Regions from separate parts of the Pollutimonas thiosulfatoxidans genome, predicted to be linked through region 2. Evidence: predicted binding sites of a transcription regulator. Region 2 holds the regulator's gene; the other holds the start of a gene.
What was found. Region 2 encodes LexA, which represses DNA repair genes until DNA is damaged. Its sites were predicted from a motif close to ACTGTATNNNNATACAGT; they were not measured.

Region 1 (7,607 bases), 120 kb from region 2:
TGGTGGGCATTACGGCAACCATATCGACAACGCTATTTTCGGCATACCGGGCACGCCGCAGCGCGTGCGCAGCGACATTTCGGCCACCCTGTTTTTCAACGATCCCGATGATTACGACGGCGGTGAACTGACCATCGAAGACAGTTATGGCGCGCATACTGTGAAGCTGCCGGCCGGACACCTGGTCGTTTACCCGGGGGCCAGCCTGCATCGCGTCACGCCGGTCACGCGCGGCGAACGCCTGGCGGCTTTTTTCTGGATTCAAAGCCTGGTCCGCGAGGACAACCGCCGCTCCATTCTGTGGGAACTGGACACCGCCATACAGCGGATCGGGCAGGATCGGGCGGATAGTCCCGCCCTGCCTCAACTGACCGGGGTTTATCACAACCTCATACGCGAATGGTCCGATACATGATGGCGACAGCCCCCTTCCAGCCGGCCCGTCCGCTCAAGGCCGACCATGGTTGACGAAGCTTTACCGCCCTTGGCGCAGATTCCGGCCAACATCGCGTCCGTCAACGACTACATCCCCTATGCCCGCGAGCGCATGTCGGCCGCAGCCTGGGCCTACGTCAGCGGCGGCGCAGCCGACGAACTGACCATGGCCGACAACGAGGCCGCGTTTCAACGCCTGCGCATACAGCCACGCGTGCTGGCTTGCCTGGCAGGCGCCAGCACCGAACTTGAACTCTTCGGCAGCCGCTTGCCTTATCCAATTTTGCTGGCACCCGTTGCCTACCAGCGTCTGGCGCATCATGATGGCGAGCTGGCCTCTGTCCTGGGTGCCTCGGCGCTGCGAGCGACCATGGTCGTCAGTACTCAGGCCAGCGTGACCCTGGAAGATCTGTCGGCGAGCGCGCAAAGCCCTTTGTGGTTTCAGCTATATATACAGCCGGACCGCGATTTCACGATAGCCTTGATAAGGCGCGCCGAGCAGGCCGGCTACCAGGCCCTGGTATTGACGGCCGATGCACCGGTCAATGGTGTGCGCAACCGCGAACAGCGCGCCGGCTTCAGCTTGCCCGAGCACATACAGGCCGCAAACCTGCGCGGCATGCGTCCCCCGCCCGCACAGCATGCGGCAGCTGGGGGCAGTGGCCTGTTTGGTGGTCCGCTGCCTGCTTTGGCCCCCACTTGGGAAGATCTTCGTTGGCTGGTCCAGCAGACCCGTCTGCCGGTGGTGCTCAAGGGCATCAACACCGCGCATGACGCGCAACAGGCGCTGGATAATGGCGCGGCAGGCCTGGTGGTTTCCAACCATGGCGGACGCACACTGGACACCCTGCCTGCTGCCATAGACGCCTTGCCCTCGGTTGTTCAGGCAGTGGCCGGTCGGGTGCCGGTGCTGCTGGATGGTGGCATCCGCCGTGGCACGGATGTCTTCAAGGCGCTGGCGCTGGGCGCCACGGCCACCTTGATCGGACGTCCTTATATATACGGGCTGGCTGCGGCCGGCGCACCCGGGGTGGCCCATGTGCTGCACATGTTGCGTACCGAACTGGAAGTCACCATGGCACTGGCTGGTCGGCCACGCTTGCACGACATCGACGCGTCGGCGGTAATGCGCTAAGGCCCATACCAGACGATAACCGTGCCCTTGACGAACACCGGCGCGGGCAACGCTCCCTTGCCGAGCACGCTATGCACCAGGTACATGGAACGGCCGGGATCCAGGCCGTTGAATGCTGCTGTCGTGACGCGACCACGCTCCAGCGGTACACAAGGACCGGTATCGCCCCAGCATAGACGGCTGTTTACCTGGGCCGAGCCGGCAGCCTCGACACGTGCATGCACGCTATGTATAACGACGGGGCTCGAGGCCGCCTGCAGCGCCGGGGGCGCAAATGCTACCCGCATCTCGGTCTGTGCATAGTTGATCGCCGGACTGACGACATCCTGGCTCCATGAAAATTGGCCGGCCGACGCAGGCGTGAATAGCGAAACCAACGCCAAGCCCAACAGACCTTGCAGCGCCCTTGCGCAGGACCTGCGCGCGATCATCATCGTCATAAAAAACCGTAGCCTGCCAGGCGGTCGTCGACCGCAACGGGCCCAGCATACACAAAAAAAGGCCCGCAAGCCTTGTAGCTTGCGGGCCCAACAACCTGACAAAAAGTCAGGCAGCACTGGCCTTATCGTCGTCGGAACAGACCGCTAAGCAGCGCCAACACGGCGAGGACGAGAAAAATAAAGAACAGAATCTGCGCGATGGACGCAGCACCTGCTGCAATACCGCCAAAGCCTAGAAAGGCTGCGATGATGGCGATAACAAAAAAAACTACGGCGTAATAAAGCATGTTCATTCCCCTTCTTAGTTATTTTCAGTGCTTGTATTGCTTACTGCCATAGGCCGAACGGCCTGCAACCGACTAGCGGTTCCTGTCGAAGAAATCCTTTACTTCGCGCTCTGCCTCTTCACGGGTACGACCATACTTCTCCTGAACCAGGCCGGTAAGTTGTTCGGCATTTCCATTGATCTTTGCCAGTTCGTCGTCGGTCAGGTCGCCCCAAACCACTTTGGCTTTACCCGCCAATTGCTTCCATTGACCTTCCAGTGTGTCTTTGTTCATACTGATCTCCTGGGTTGATTCATCTCTACCGTAGACGTGGCAAGAATAGCGGTCAACAGCAAAACCCGGCTAAATGTAACCATGCCCCCCATATCGCTGACACAGCAACAACTGCTAAACATTTTGGCAACGCGGTAACAATGACTAGCGTGCGGGCAAGCTGATAAACTGTGTATCCAACCAGTACTCCACAAACAGCATGCGGTACAGCGACCCTCTGAACAACCCCTGGTACTACCTGGACAACTTCGAAATTGTTCTGGACTGGGTGCGCCAGCGCTATCATGATTTACTGCTGCCCGAAGAAGCCGACTTCATCCGGAAATTCAGGCAAACGCCACGGCCTGCGCGAGCTCTGCTCGTGCGCATGATCATGCGCAAAGGTGACGTCTTTCGCGCCGACAAACTTCGGTATCCCGAAATTGGCTGCCCACTAGCGGCACTCGCCGCTCTGGCTGACACCGCTTGGGTCGATGCCAACCCTGCCCTGACCGTGGACGAGCTGTTTGGTTTGCTGCTGCGGTCCGAGCTTGGACAACTGCTGGCCCCGCTGCTTGCCAATACCGGCGTAGCGGGCGCAACCAAGGCTGCCCAGCGCCAGGCCCTGCTTGCACTGAACCTGGAGCCCAGGAGGCTCTTGCAGTGGGCCGAAAGCGCTGGCAAGCAGCCCGTTGTCGACCCGATCTACCGCCTGAATATCCGCGCCTTGTGCGACCGCCTACGCCTGATGTTTTTTGGCAATCTGCACCAGGACTGGACGGAATTCGTACTCGCCGACCTGGGCACCCACACCTACGAAGCGGTAAGCCTGGATGCTTCATCGCGTGCATTTCAGCAGCGCGAACAAATTGACGCCTACCTGCACCTGCATCAATGCCGGCAGGAACTGGACGAGGCCACAGACGCCGACGCCCTAAACATCTTGCTTGCACGCATACCGACAGAGCCCTACCCGAACGACTGGCTCGAAGAGCGGCGCAGCAAACTGCTGTTTCGCCTGGGCCGACATGCCGAGCGGCAACAACAGTGGAGTGTCGCGGAAAGCTGTTATCAGCGCAGCGCCTATCGCGAAGCCCGGACGCGCCGCATACGGGTGCTCGAGCGGAACCAGCAATACACCGCCGCACATGAATTGGCACAGCTGGCCCTGACCGACACAACAAACGACGCGGAACAACAGGCGGTTTTACGAATGATGCCCCGCCTGCAAAGACTTTGCGGCTACGCAAGCAAGAAAACCGCAAGCTGCCCAGGCATTGTGCGTATCGATGTGACGCTGCCGGCGCCGGCACAGACCACGCGTATAGAAGAAGAAGTACGCCAGCATCTGGCTGAGGATGCGGCGCCGGCCTTTTACGTTGAGAACGCACTGTTCAACTCCTTGTTTGGCCTGCTTTGCTGGGACACGCTCTTTGCCAGTGTGCCGGGAGCCTTCTTTCATCCCTTCCAGCACGGCCCTGCCGATTTGCTGCATGCGGACTTTCGCAAGCGGCGTCAGTCGCTCTTCGCTGAGCATTTCGACCAATTGCATACTGGTCAGTATCAGGAGACCATACGCTGCAATTTCGAGCGCAAGGCCGGTGTGCTGTCGCCCTTTGTTTATTGGGGCGCGCTGCCGGAGCAACTGCTGGATCTTGCGCTGGATTGCATTCCCGCCGCGCATTTGAAGGCGGCATTTGAACGTTTGCTGAACGACATACGAGGCAACCGGTCGGGCCTGCCCGACCTGATACAGTTCTGGCCGGAACAGCGCCGCTATCGCTTGATAGAAGTCAAAGGGCCCGGCGACCGCCTGCAGGACAATCAACTGCGTTGGCTGGACCACTTCAACCGGCACGGGGTTCCGGTCAGTGTGTGCTACGTGCAGCGCCCGGTTTCGTCATGAACTACACCGTGGCGGTAAGAAGTTTGTGCGAATTCACGGCGCGACGCGGCGATCTGGATCTGCGTTTCACGCCGGGACCATCCGCGTTGGAAGGCATGGAGGGGCACGCCGCGGTGCGTAGCAAACGGCCACCAACCTATCGGGCAGAAATTTCGCTAGCCGCTGATTATCGCAACTTGCATGTTCGCGGTCGGGCCGATGGCTATGATCCCGACCTGAACCGGCTTGAAGAGATCAAGACTTATCGCGGCAAGCTCGAGGCCATGCCGGCCAACCATCGGGCTCTGCATTGGGCGCAAGCCAAGATCTATGCCTATTTGTTATGCCGGCAGTTGCAGTTGAACCGCATCGCTGTCGCCCTGGTGTATTTTGATATCGGCGAACGCACGGAAACCCTCATCGTCGAAGACCATGAGGCGGCGTCGCTGGAGCAGCACTTCCAGCAGCACTGCGATTGCTTCATCGACTGGGCCGACCAGGAAATGCGCCACCGCCTGGCTCGCGACGCCGGCCTGGATGCCATGTCGTTTCCCTTTCCGGCCTTCCGGCCCGGCCAGCGCGACCTTTCCGTATCGGTGTACAAGTCCGCAAGGCAAGGCCGCCATCTGCTGGCCCAGGCGCCAACCGGCATTGGCAAGACCGCAGGCACCCTGTTTCCCGTACTCAAGGCCTGCCCGCGGGAAGGCATAGACAAGCTGTTCTATCTGACGGCCAAGACGTCCGGCCGCCAACTGGCGTTGGACGCCTTGGCACGGCTATCTGCCAAACCGCAAAACAGTGCAAACACCGGCATCCGCGTACTGGAGCTTACTGCTCGCGACAAGGCTTGCGAACATCCGGACAAGCAGTGCAACGGCGCATCGTGCCCGTTGGCGCAAGGGTTCTATGACAAACTGCCGGCAGCGCGCCAGGAAGCCGTGGACCTGGCCTTCCTGGACAAGACGGCCCTGCGGGCAGTGGGGCAGCGGCATCAGTTGTGCCCGTACTGGCTGACGCAAGAGCTCGCAAAATGGAGCGACGTCGTCGTGGGAGACTACAACTATTACTTCGACACCACGGCCATGCTCTACAGCCAGACGGTCAACAACGCATGGCGAGTCACTGTGCTGGCCGACGAGGCGCACAACCTGATCGAACGCGCGCGCAAAATGTACAGCGCCGAGCTGGACGAAGCGTGCCTGATCGCTGCGCAGCACAGCGCCCCGCCGTCGCTCAAAGCAGCCTTGACCTCACTGCTCAAGGCATGGCGTAAATCGTATCGCGATCAGGAGTCGCTCTATCAGGTCTACGACGGCATTCCCAAGGCGCTGCACAATGCGCTGCTACGCGCCAGCGGCATTGTCGGGGACTACCTGGCAGACCACCAGAGCGCTACCGACACGGCCCTGCAAACGCTTTACTTCGACATGCTGCACTTCCTGCGCCTGGCCGAGGTCTTTGCTTCGCATTCGATATTCGACATCACCTTGCTGCCGCGCACCGGTAGACGGCCATCGGGCGCGCGCCTGTGTTTGCGCAATATGGTGCCGGCACCCTTTCTCGAGCCGCGCTTTGCGGCCGCACATCATGCAGTGCTGTTTTCGGCCACACTCAGCCCCTGCACGTTTTATCGCGATACCCTGGGGATGCCCGAGGATGCCGCCTGGGTAGATGTAGACACGCCCTTCCGTGCGGAACAATTGCGTGTCATCGTCCAGCGCCAGATATCGACCCGCTATCAGCATCGCTCGCAATCCATTGCACCCATTACCGCGCTGATGGCCCGGCAGTATCGACACCATCCGGGCAACTATCTAAGCTATTTCAGCAGTTTCGACTACCTGAGCCAGGTGATGGACGAGTTCGCGCGCAGCTACCCGGAAATCCCGATCTGGGATCAGTCGCGCGCCATGCAGGAGACCGACAAGGACGCCTTCCTGCAGCGCTTTCAGGAAGACAGCTGCGGCATAGGCTTTGCCGTGCTGGGGGGCGCCTTTGCCGAAGGCATAGACTTGCCCGGCCGGAAACTGATAGGGGCATTCGTTTCCACCCTGGGCCTGCCCCAGATGAACCCGGTGAATGAAGCGCTAAAAGACAGCATGGGCAGCATCTTTGGCAGCCGGCATGCCTATGACTACGCCTACCTGTATCCCGGTTTGCAGAAAGTGGTGCAGGCTGCGGGGCGAGTCATACGGACCGATACCGACGTAGGCGTCGTCCACCTGATCGATGACCGCTATGCGCAAGCGCGTGTACGCCGCCTTTTTCCGCGCTGGTGGCGGGTAGAATACGCCGATCAGACTATGGACGAAGGTGTATTGATTTCATGAAAGCGGCAATCAGACCGTGGGCTCTTTCCGGCGGTGCTGCCGTGGCGGTCGGCTTTGCGCGGTTCGCGTATGCGCTGATCCTGCCTGCCATGAAGACCGATCTGCAGCTTAACTATGCACAGGCAGGCTGGCTTAATACCGCCAATGCGCTGGGCTACTTGCTGGGGGCGCTGATCACCATCGCCGTCGTCGCCCGTGTGGGAAATCGACGCCTGTTCGTGGGCGGCCTGGCGCTTACCACCCTGGCCCTGATCGCCAATGGCTGGACGCACAACTTCGAACTGCTGACCTTGTTTCGCTTTCTGGCTGGCTTCGGCGCTGCCGGCGCCTTCATTTGTGGCGGCGTCTTGTCCGGTGTCCTGGGCACGCGTGCCATCGTTATTTTCTTTAGTGGCGGCGGCATCGGCATGCTGGTTACCGGCGCGCTGCTGCCGTGGCTGTTCGAATATGCCGGCCCCGGCTCCTGGCCGTGGGCATGGATGGCGATGGGCGCCATTTGCGTTCCGCTGTCGCTGGCCGCGATCGCCGCCATGCGAGACATCGCAGAACCCTCGCAAGCTGGCTCTTACGCCAAATGGCCATGGCGACCCTGCGTGCCGGAATTCACGGCCTATTTTCTGTTCGGGCTGGGCTACATCGCGTATGTGACTTTCATTGTGGCATGGGTGGGCGCCAATCCCGTTGGCAGCCTGTCGCAGGCCGCCATCACTTCCGTCATGTGGAGCTTGCTGGGCTTCATGACCCTGATGGCACCGATGCTATGGCGCCGCGTGTTCAATGGTCGCCATGATGGTGTACCCATGGCGGCGTCCATGATGGTGCTGGCGGTGGGTGCGGCGCTGC
Region 2 (7,607 bases):
GAGCTCTTGACGCGCGATGCGGTCGCCGGTGCGCAGGGTAAGCACCATGGCGTGGTAGTCGCCCGGATTGCCTATGCCATAGATGCAAGACACTGTGCCGACAATGATGGTGTCGCGGCGCTCCAGCAAGCTTTTAGTGGCCGACAAGCGCATCTGCTCGATGTGCTCGTTAATGGACGAGTCCTTCTCGATGAACAGATCGCGCGCCGCAACATAGGCTTCGGGCTGGTAATAGTCGTAGTACGACACGAAGTACTCGACGGCGTTGTTCGGAAAGAATTCACGCATCTCGGCATACAGCTGCGCCGCCAGTGTCTTGTTGGGCGCCAGCACAATGGCCGGGCGGCCGGTGCGCGCAATGACGTTGGCCATGGTGTAGGTCTTGCCGGAGCCGGTCACGCCCAATAGCGTTTGGTACATCAGACCGTCATTGATGCCTTCGACCAGCGCATCGATGGCCGTGGGCTGGTCGCCGGCCGGCGGATAAGGCCTGTACAACTGAAAGGGGCTGTTCGGATAATTGATGAAACCTGGTGCTGGGGCGTTCATACTGGACACTTTCAGGGTAAACCCCTTATTATCACACTATTGTCTTCCGTTTCACTACCCATCTAAATTCCCTTACATGACATCTCTTTTCGAAAGCGTCGAACTGGCTCCGCGCGACCCCATCCTTGGCCTGAACGAACAATATAACGCCGATGCCCGCACAGGCAAGGTCAACCTTGGTGTAGGCGTGTATTACGACGACCAAGGTCGTCTGCCGCTGCTCGAGTCCGTCAGCAAGGCGGAGACCGCAAGAATCGAGGCTCATGCCGCGCGCGGCTATTTGCCCATGGAAGGCATCGCTGGCTACAACAAGGGCGCGCAAACCCTCTTGTTCGGCGCAGACTCCCCCATTATTAGTTCGGGCCGCGCCCTGACCGCGCAGGCCCTGGGCGGCACCGGCGCCCTGAAGATCGGCGCCGACTTCCTGAAGGCCTTGCTGCCCAATGCCAAGGTTGTCATCAGCAACCCCAGTTGGGAAAATCACCGCGCGCTATTCGAGCGCGCCGGCTTCCCGGTAGAAACCTACGCCTACTACGACGCAGCCACTCACGGCCTGGATTTCCCCGGCATGCTGGCCTCTTTGCGTGCCCTGCCCGCCCAGACCATTGTCATCCTGCATGCTTGCTGTCACAACCCCACCGGCGTCGACCCCACATTTGAACAGTGGCAGGAAATCGTCCAGATCGTCAAAGAGAATAAGCTGGTCCCGTTCCTGGACATCGCTTATCAAGGTTTCGGGGACGGCCTGGAAGAAGACGCCTCGGTAGTACGATTGTTCGCGCAGCAAGATCTCACCATGCTGGTCAGCTCGTCTTTCTCGAAGTCTTTCTCGCTGTACGGCGAACGCGTCGGCGCCCTCACCCTGGTTACGTCCAGCAAGGACGAATCCGTACGCGTGCTTAGCCAGCTAAAGCGCATTATCCGCACCAACTACTCCAACCCGCCCACACATGGCGGGACAGTCGTGTCCACCGTGCTGAACACACCCGAGCTTTACACGCTATGGACCACCGAACTGGCCGGCATGCGCGAACGCATACGTACCATGCGCGTCCAACTGGTAGAAAAGCTTAAAGCCCACGGCGTTACGCAAAACTTCGACTTCGTTCTGGACCAACGCGGCATGTTCTCGTACTCGGGCCTGACGTCCCAGCAAGTCGACCGCCTGCGCGACGAACACGCCATTTACGCTGTCAGCAGCGGACGCATCTGCGTGGCTGCCCTTAACAGCCGCAACATCGACTACGTTGCCAAGGCTATCGCCAGCGTCCTGACTGCTTGATCTTTATGTGAAAATGCTGCAAAATCCATAACTGTATAAAAACACAGTCTGGATTGCAATGGCCGTTAAGCTAACAGAGCGTCAGCAGCAAATTCTTGAACTCATACGCAGCGAGATCGCGCGCAGCGGCTTTCCGCCGACGCGCGCCGAAATCGCGCGCGCCTTGGGTTTCAAATCGGCCAACGCCGCCGAAGACCACTTGAAGGCACTGGCCAAAAAAGGCGCCATCGAACTGACGGCGGGTGCCTCTCGCGGCATTCGCCTCACCGATACACAAGCCGGCAACGGCGCGCTGCACCATGCCAACAGCGCGCTGGCACAACTGCTGGTTCCCCTGGTGGGGCGTGTGGCTGCCGGCAATCCTATTTTGGCGGCCGAGCATGTCGAACGAGAAATCGGCATCGAGCCTTCTCTTTTTAGCCAAACGCCCGACTACCTGCTGCGGGTGCGCGGCCTTAGCATGCGCGATGCCGGCATCCTGGATGGCGACCTGCTGGCGGTAAAAAAGTCCCCCGAAGCCCGTAACGGGCAAATCGTCGTTGCTCGCTTGGGCGACGAGGTCACCGTCAAGCGCTTCTCCAAAACCGGCCGCCAAATAGAGCTGTTGCCGGAAAACCCCGACTTCTCCCCCATCGTGGTCTCCGCCGACGACGACTTCTCGCTTGAAGGCATCGCCGTGGGCCTCATCCGCAACACGCCGCTACACTGATCCTATTTGTTCTGGCCCTGTTACCTAGACGATGCCCAAAAGGTCCTTCAGCTGTGCGACCTTCGCGCGACTAACCGGAATCAGCGATTGTTCATGGCCTGTCATTCTCAAGCTGACGGAATCTTTGTTGCGCACCAGCTCGATAATGTCCCGGATACTGACAATATGGCTGCGGTGCACCCTTACATAAACTTCCGGATCCAGCCTTTTCTCCAGGTCCGTCAGCGAAAGATTGGATAGATAGCGATCATCTCTGGTTGCAATAGTGGTGTAGTGGCCATCGCCCTCAAAGCGCAGGACTTCGCTTAGCTCGATAAGAACAACGCGATTCTTGCGATACACCGGGATCTTATACAGGCGCCTGGGCGGCAGAACCTGCGCTGTAGCAGGCGCCGCCGGCATGGTCGTGGCATCAGTCAGGTCGTAAAACACCATGCAGGTGCCGACTATACCGCCAGCCCCGATCATTTTCGAGACCTTTACCATCAACACCTTGTCGGGAATGTTGATCATCATGGCGACCGGAGGGGGCGACTGGATGGGACAGCCCACAGGCGCCTGAGAATCAAGGATGAAGCTAAGTTTGCTGCGGCTGCGTTCGGGGTGCAACTGCAATACGTTCAGCCCCAGCAAGCCGCTTTTCTCGACTCCCAATGACTGCTCTGCCGCGGGACCAAGAATCTGCATGGCCACGTCGTTCAAGGCCGTCACCCGATTGGACGGGTCCAGCCACACCATGCCCGGATTGAACTGTTCGAGCCGATGCTGAAAGGTTTCAGATTGTTGGGTTTTCCGCAACGTACTCCCCCAGTTTGTGTTTGACTCCACCGATGCCGATGCCACCTTGGTGACAAGACATTCGCCGGCTTTTCAAGACACTTGGTGTAGATAAAACCGCCATTGGTGCAATCGCATTGAAGGGCGTTGGCGGTTGATGTCATGCTCTTGGCAGATAAAAGCAAATATACCAGACATCCTGTCACAAAAGGAGACAACTGTGATACCTCGTCCATTCGAGTACCACGCGCCGCAAAGCCTGCCCGAAGCAATAAACCTGCTGACAGAGTACGGCGACGAAGCCAAGCTGCTGGCTGGCGGCCACAGCTTGCTGCCCATGATGAAATTACGTTTCGCACAGCCGGGCCACCTGATCGACCTGGGCAAGATCCCCGGCCTCAAGGGCATAACAGAGGTCGGCAATGAGATCCGCATCGGTTCAATGACGACCGAGAACGAACTGATCTGGTCGGAGGTGCTGCAGCGCAAATGCCCGTTGCTCGTCGAAGGCGCGCGCCTGATCTCCGATCCCCAGGTACGCTATATGGGCACCATAGGCGGAGACATCGCCCATGGCGACCCCGGCAATGATCACCCTGCCCTCATGCTGGCTCTGGACGCAAGCTTCGTCCTTCAAGGCCCCTCGGGCGAACGCGTCGTAGCGGCCGCCGACTTCTTCCTCGGCACTTACTACACGGCACTGGTACCGAACGAGATCCTTACCGAGATCCGCATCCCCACACCCGATGCGCGCACCGGGCAGTGCTACAGCAAGCTCAAGCGGAAAGTTGGCGACTTCGCCACAGCCGCCAGCGCCGTGTTGCTGCGCATGGACGGAACCTCGGTAGATTATGTTTCCATTGCGCTGACCAATCTCGGTCCTGTGGCATTCAAAGCCTCCGAGGCGGAATCCTTCCTGCTGGGAAAAGAACTCAACGAGCAAACCATTCAGCAAGCCTGCCAGTTGACCATGTCGGCCTGCGATCCCGTGGCCGACCTGCGCGGCGACATCAAATACAAGATAGCCATGGCCGGTGTCATGACGGATCGCGCCTTGCGTACCGCCCACTCGCGCGCCACACGCTGAACGGAGAACAACATGAGCAAGAAAACCCTGGTGTCATTTGTGTTGAACGGCAAGCCTGCGGACGTAGCCGTCGAACCACGAGAACTACTCATACACACCCTGCGCGAGAAGTGTCAGCACACCGGCCCTCACATCGGTTGTGAAACCTCGCACTGCGGAGCCTGTACCGTCGATATCGATGGCCTGTCGGTGAAGTCGTGCACGATGCTCACCGTACAGGCCGAAGGGCGCGAGATCCTGACGGTCGAGGGGCTCGCTCAAGATGGCGAGCTGCACGCCATACAGGAAGCCTTCATGCAAGAGCACGGCCTCCAGTGCGGGTTCTGTACGCCCGGCATGATCGTGCGCACCTACCGGCTGCTGCACGAAATACCCGATCCGAGCGAAGAGGAAATCCGCTACTGGATCGCTGGCAACCTTTGCCGCTGTACGGGCTATCAAAATATCGTCAAGGCGGTCCAGCATGCAGCCAAGAAACTACGCGGCATAGCCGTCGAATCCTCGCATCCCCTAATGACGGATGTTGCCAACTAAGATTGCCGGAGACCCAAATGGACACTCTCAACATCGATCGACTGAGCAAGCTTGAAGGCATTGGCTGCTCGCGCAAACGTCGCGAAGACCCCCGCTTCATTCAGGGCAAGGGAAACTATGTAGACGACATCAAGATGCCCGGCATGCTGTTTGGCGCCATGGTGCGCAGCCCCTATGCCCACGCACGCATCCTGAAAATAGACAAGTCGCGCGCCCTGGCATTGCCAGGCGTACACGCGGTGCTCACAGCCGAAGACCTCAAGCCACTTAACCTGCACTGGATGCCCACCTTGGCCGGGGATGTCCAGGCCGTCCTGGCCGACGAAAAAGTGTCATTTCAGAATCAGGAAGTTGCCTTCGTCGTTGCCGATGATCGCTACATAGCAGCGGATGCCGCCGAACTGGTGGAAGTCGAATATGAAGAACTGCCGGCCGTGGTCGATCCTTTCAAGGCCCTCGAACCTGACGCACCGGTCGTACGTGACGACCTGCATGGCAAGGACAGCGGAGCGCACGGCGCACGCCGCCATCATAATCACATTTTTACCTGGGAGGCCGGCGACAAGGACCGCACTGCCCGTGTCTTCGACACCGCGCAGGTCACGGTAAAGGAATCGATGCTGTATCCGCGCGTTCATCCCTGTCCGTTGGAAACCTGCGGCTGCGTCGCATCGTTCGATAAGGTACGCGGCGACTTGACGGTGTACATCACGTCGCAGGCGCCACACGTGGTGCGTACGGTAGTCGGCCTGCTGTCATCGATTCCAGAGTCAAAGATACGCATTGTTTCTCCGGACATCGGCGGCGGATTTGGCAACAAGGTCGGAGTGTATCCGGGCTATGTAACCTCTATCGTGGCGTCCATCGTGCTCGGCAAGCCTGTAAAGTGGATAGAATCGCGCACCGAGAACCTCAGCGCCACCGCCTTTGCCCGCGACTACCACATGACCGGCGAACTGGCTGCTGACACGGACGGCCGCATCAAGGCCTTGCGCGTCCACGTTACTGCCGATCACGGTGCCTTCGACGCCTGTGCCGACCCGACCAAGTTTCCGGCGGGCATGTTCCATGTCTGTACCGGCTCGTACGATATTCCCAACGCCTTCGTCTCGGTTGACGGCGTCTACACCAATAAATTTCCGGGCGGGGTCGCATATCGCTGCTCGTTCCGGGTTACCGAAGCCGTCTACATCATCGAGCGCATGGTCGACATCCTGGCCCAGAAGCTGGGCATGGACAAGGCCGAGATACGCCTCAAGAACTTCATTCCAAAAGAAAAATTTCCCTACCATAGCGCTATGGGGCTGGAGTACGACTCGGGCGACTACGAGACGGCACTGCGCAAGGCAATGGACGCTGTGGACTATCGGGCGCTGCGTGCCGAGCAGGCCCAACGGCGTAATGATCCGGCTGCCGAGTGGCTGATGGGCATAGGTATTTGTACCTTTACGGAGGTGGTGGGCGCGGGGCCTTCCAAGATGTGCGACATCCTGGGCATGGGCATGTTCGATTCCTGCGAAATTCGGGTGCATCCTGATGGCTCCGCAATTGCCCGCATGGGCACCATTACGCAGGGGCAAGGGCACCAGACCACCTACGCCCAAATCATAGCCACTGAAGCGGGCATTCCCGCATCGGTCATCGAGGTTGAAGAGGGCGACACCTCCACGGCGCCTTACGGCCTGGGCACTTACGGCTCGCGCTCCACTCCGGTCGCGGGCGCAGCGATTGCCAGAGCGGCACGCAAGATTCGTGAGAAGGCAAGACTGATTGCGGCGCATCTGCTGGAAGTCAGTCCCGACGATGTCGAGTTCGATCTGGATCGCTTTGTCGTGAAAGGCTCGCCCGACCAAACCAAAACCCTGAAGGAAGTCGCCCTGGCGGCCTACAGCAATGTGCCCGAAGGCATGGAAATGGGGCTGGAAGCGGTCGACTACTACGATCCGCCCAACTTCACTTTTCCGTTTGGTGCTTACCTGTGTGTCCTGGACATCAACAGATACTCCGGCGAAACCAAAGTCAGGCAATTCTATGCCCTGGATGATTGCGGCACACGCATCAACCCCATGATTATCGAGGGACAAGTGCATGGAGGACTGACGGAAGGCTTTGCCGTAGCCATGGCGCAAGAAATGCCTTACGACGAAGCTGGCAACCTGCTGGGCGCAACCTTAATGGATTACTTCGTGCCAACGGCTGTCGAGACGCCAAAGTGGCAAACCGACTTCACTGTTACGCCGTCGCCGCACCATCCGCTGGGTGCCAAAGGTGTGGCCGAATCGCCCCACGTCGGTTCCATTCCCTGCTTCACATCCGCCGTCGTAGACGCCTTTTCGCACCTGGGTGTGACTCACATGAACATGCCGCACAACGCCTACCGGGTATGGCAACAAAGCCATGCCCTCGGCCTGGATAAACGCTGAATCGAGACACTATGCAAGTCACACTAGACAAGACCTACCCCATGCCCTGCTCTGCCAGCACCGCATGGGAGTTCCTGCAAGATATAAAAGGCGTTGCACAATGCATGCCAGGCGCAAGCATCACTGAACGCATCGACGACAAAAACTACAAGGGCACAGTGTCGGTACGTGTCGGCCCGGCCACGATGTCCTTCAGGGGCCACATCGCCGTGTTGGACATCGATGCCGACACGCAAACGCTGCACC

Region 1: the regulator LexA is predicted to act here: its motif matches at 2,738-2,755, upstream of CKA81_RS03460 (VRR-NUC domain-containing protein).

The regions. Positions count from the first base shown of each region.
Region 1 is NZ_CP022987.1:708,609-716,215, reverse strand. Features, by position in the region: gene CKA81_RS03485 (Fe2+-dependent dioxygenase) at 1-415, shown strand, start outside; gene CKA81_RS03480 (alpha-hydroxy acid oxidase) at 461-1,570, shown strand; gene CKA81_RS03475 (flagellar protein FlhE) at 1,567-2,010, opposite strand; gene CKA81_RS03470 (DUF1328 domain-containing protein) at 2,133-2,297, opposite strand; gene CKA81_RS03465 (CsbD family protein) at 2,370-2,570, opposite strand; gene CKA81_RS03460 (VRR-NUC domain-containing protein) at 2,770-4,455, shown strand; gene CKA81_RS03455 (ATP-dependent DNA helicase) at 4,452-6,764, shown strand; gene CKA81_RS03450 (YbfB/YjiJ family MFS transporter) at 6,761-7,607, shown strand, end outside.
Region 2 is NZ_CP022987.1:830,925-838,531, reverse strand. Features, by position in the region: gene uvrB (excinuclease ABC subunit UvrB) at 1-549, opposite strand, end outside; gene CKA81_RS04055 (amino acid aminotransferase) at 626-1,831, shown strand; gene lexA (transcriptional repressor LexA) at 1,890-2,540, shown strand; gene CKA81_RS04045 (LytTR family DNA-binding domain-containing protein) at 2,565-3,338, opposite strand; gene CKA81_RS04040 (FAD binding domain-containing protein) at 3,538-4,404, shown strand; gene CKA81_RS04035 ((2Fe-2S)-binding protein) at 4,417-4,938, shown strand; gene CKA81_RS04030 (aerobic carbon-monoxide dehydrogenase large subunit) at 4,956-7,361, shown strand; gene CKA81_RS04025 (SRPBCC family protein) at 7,373-7,607, shown strand, end outside.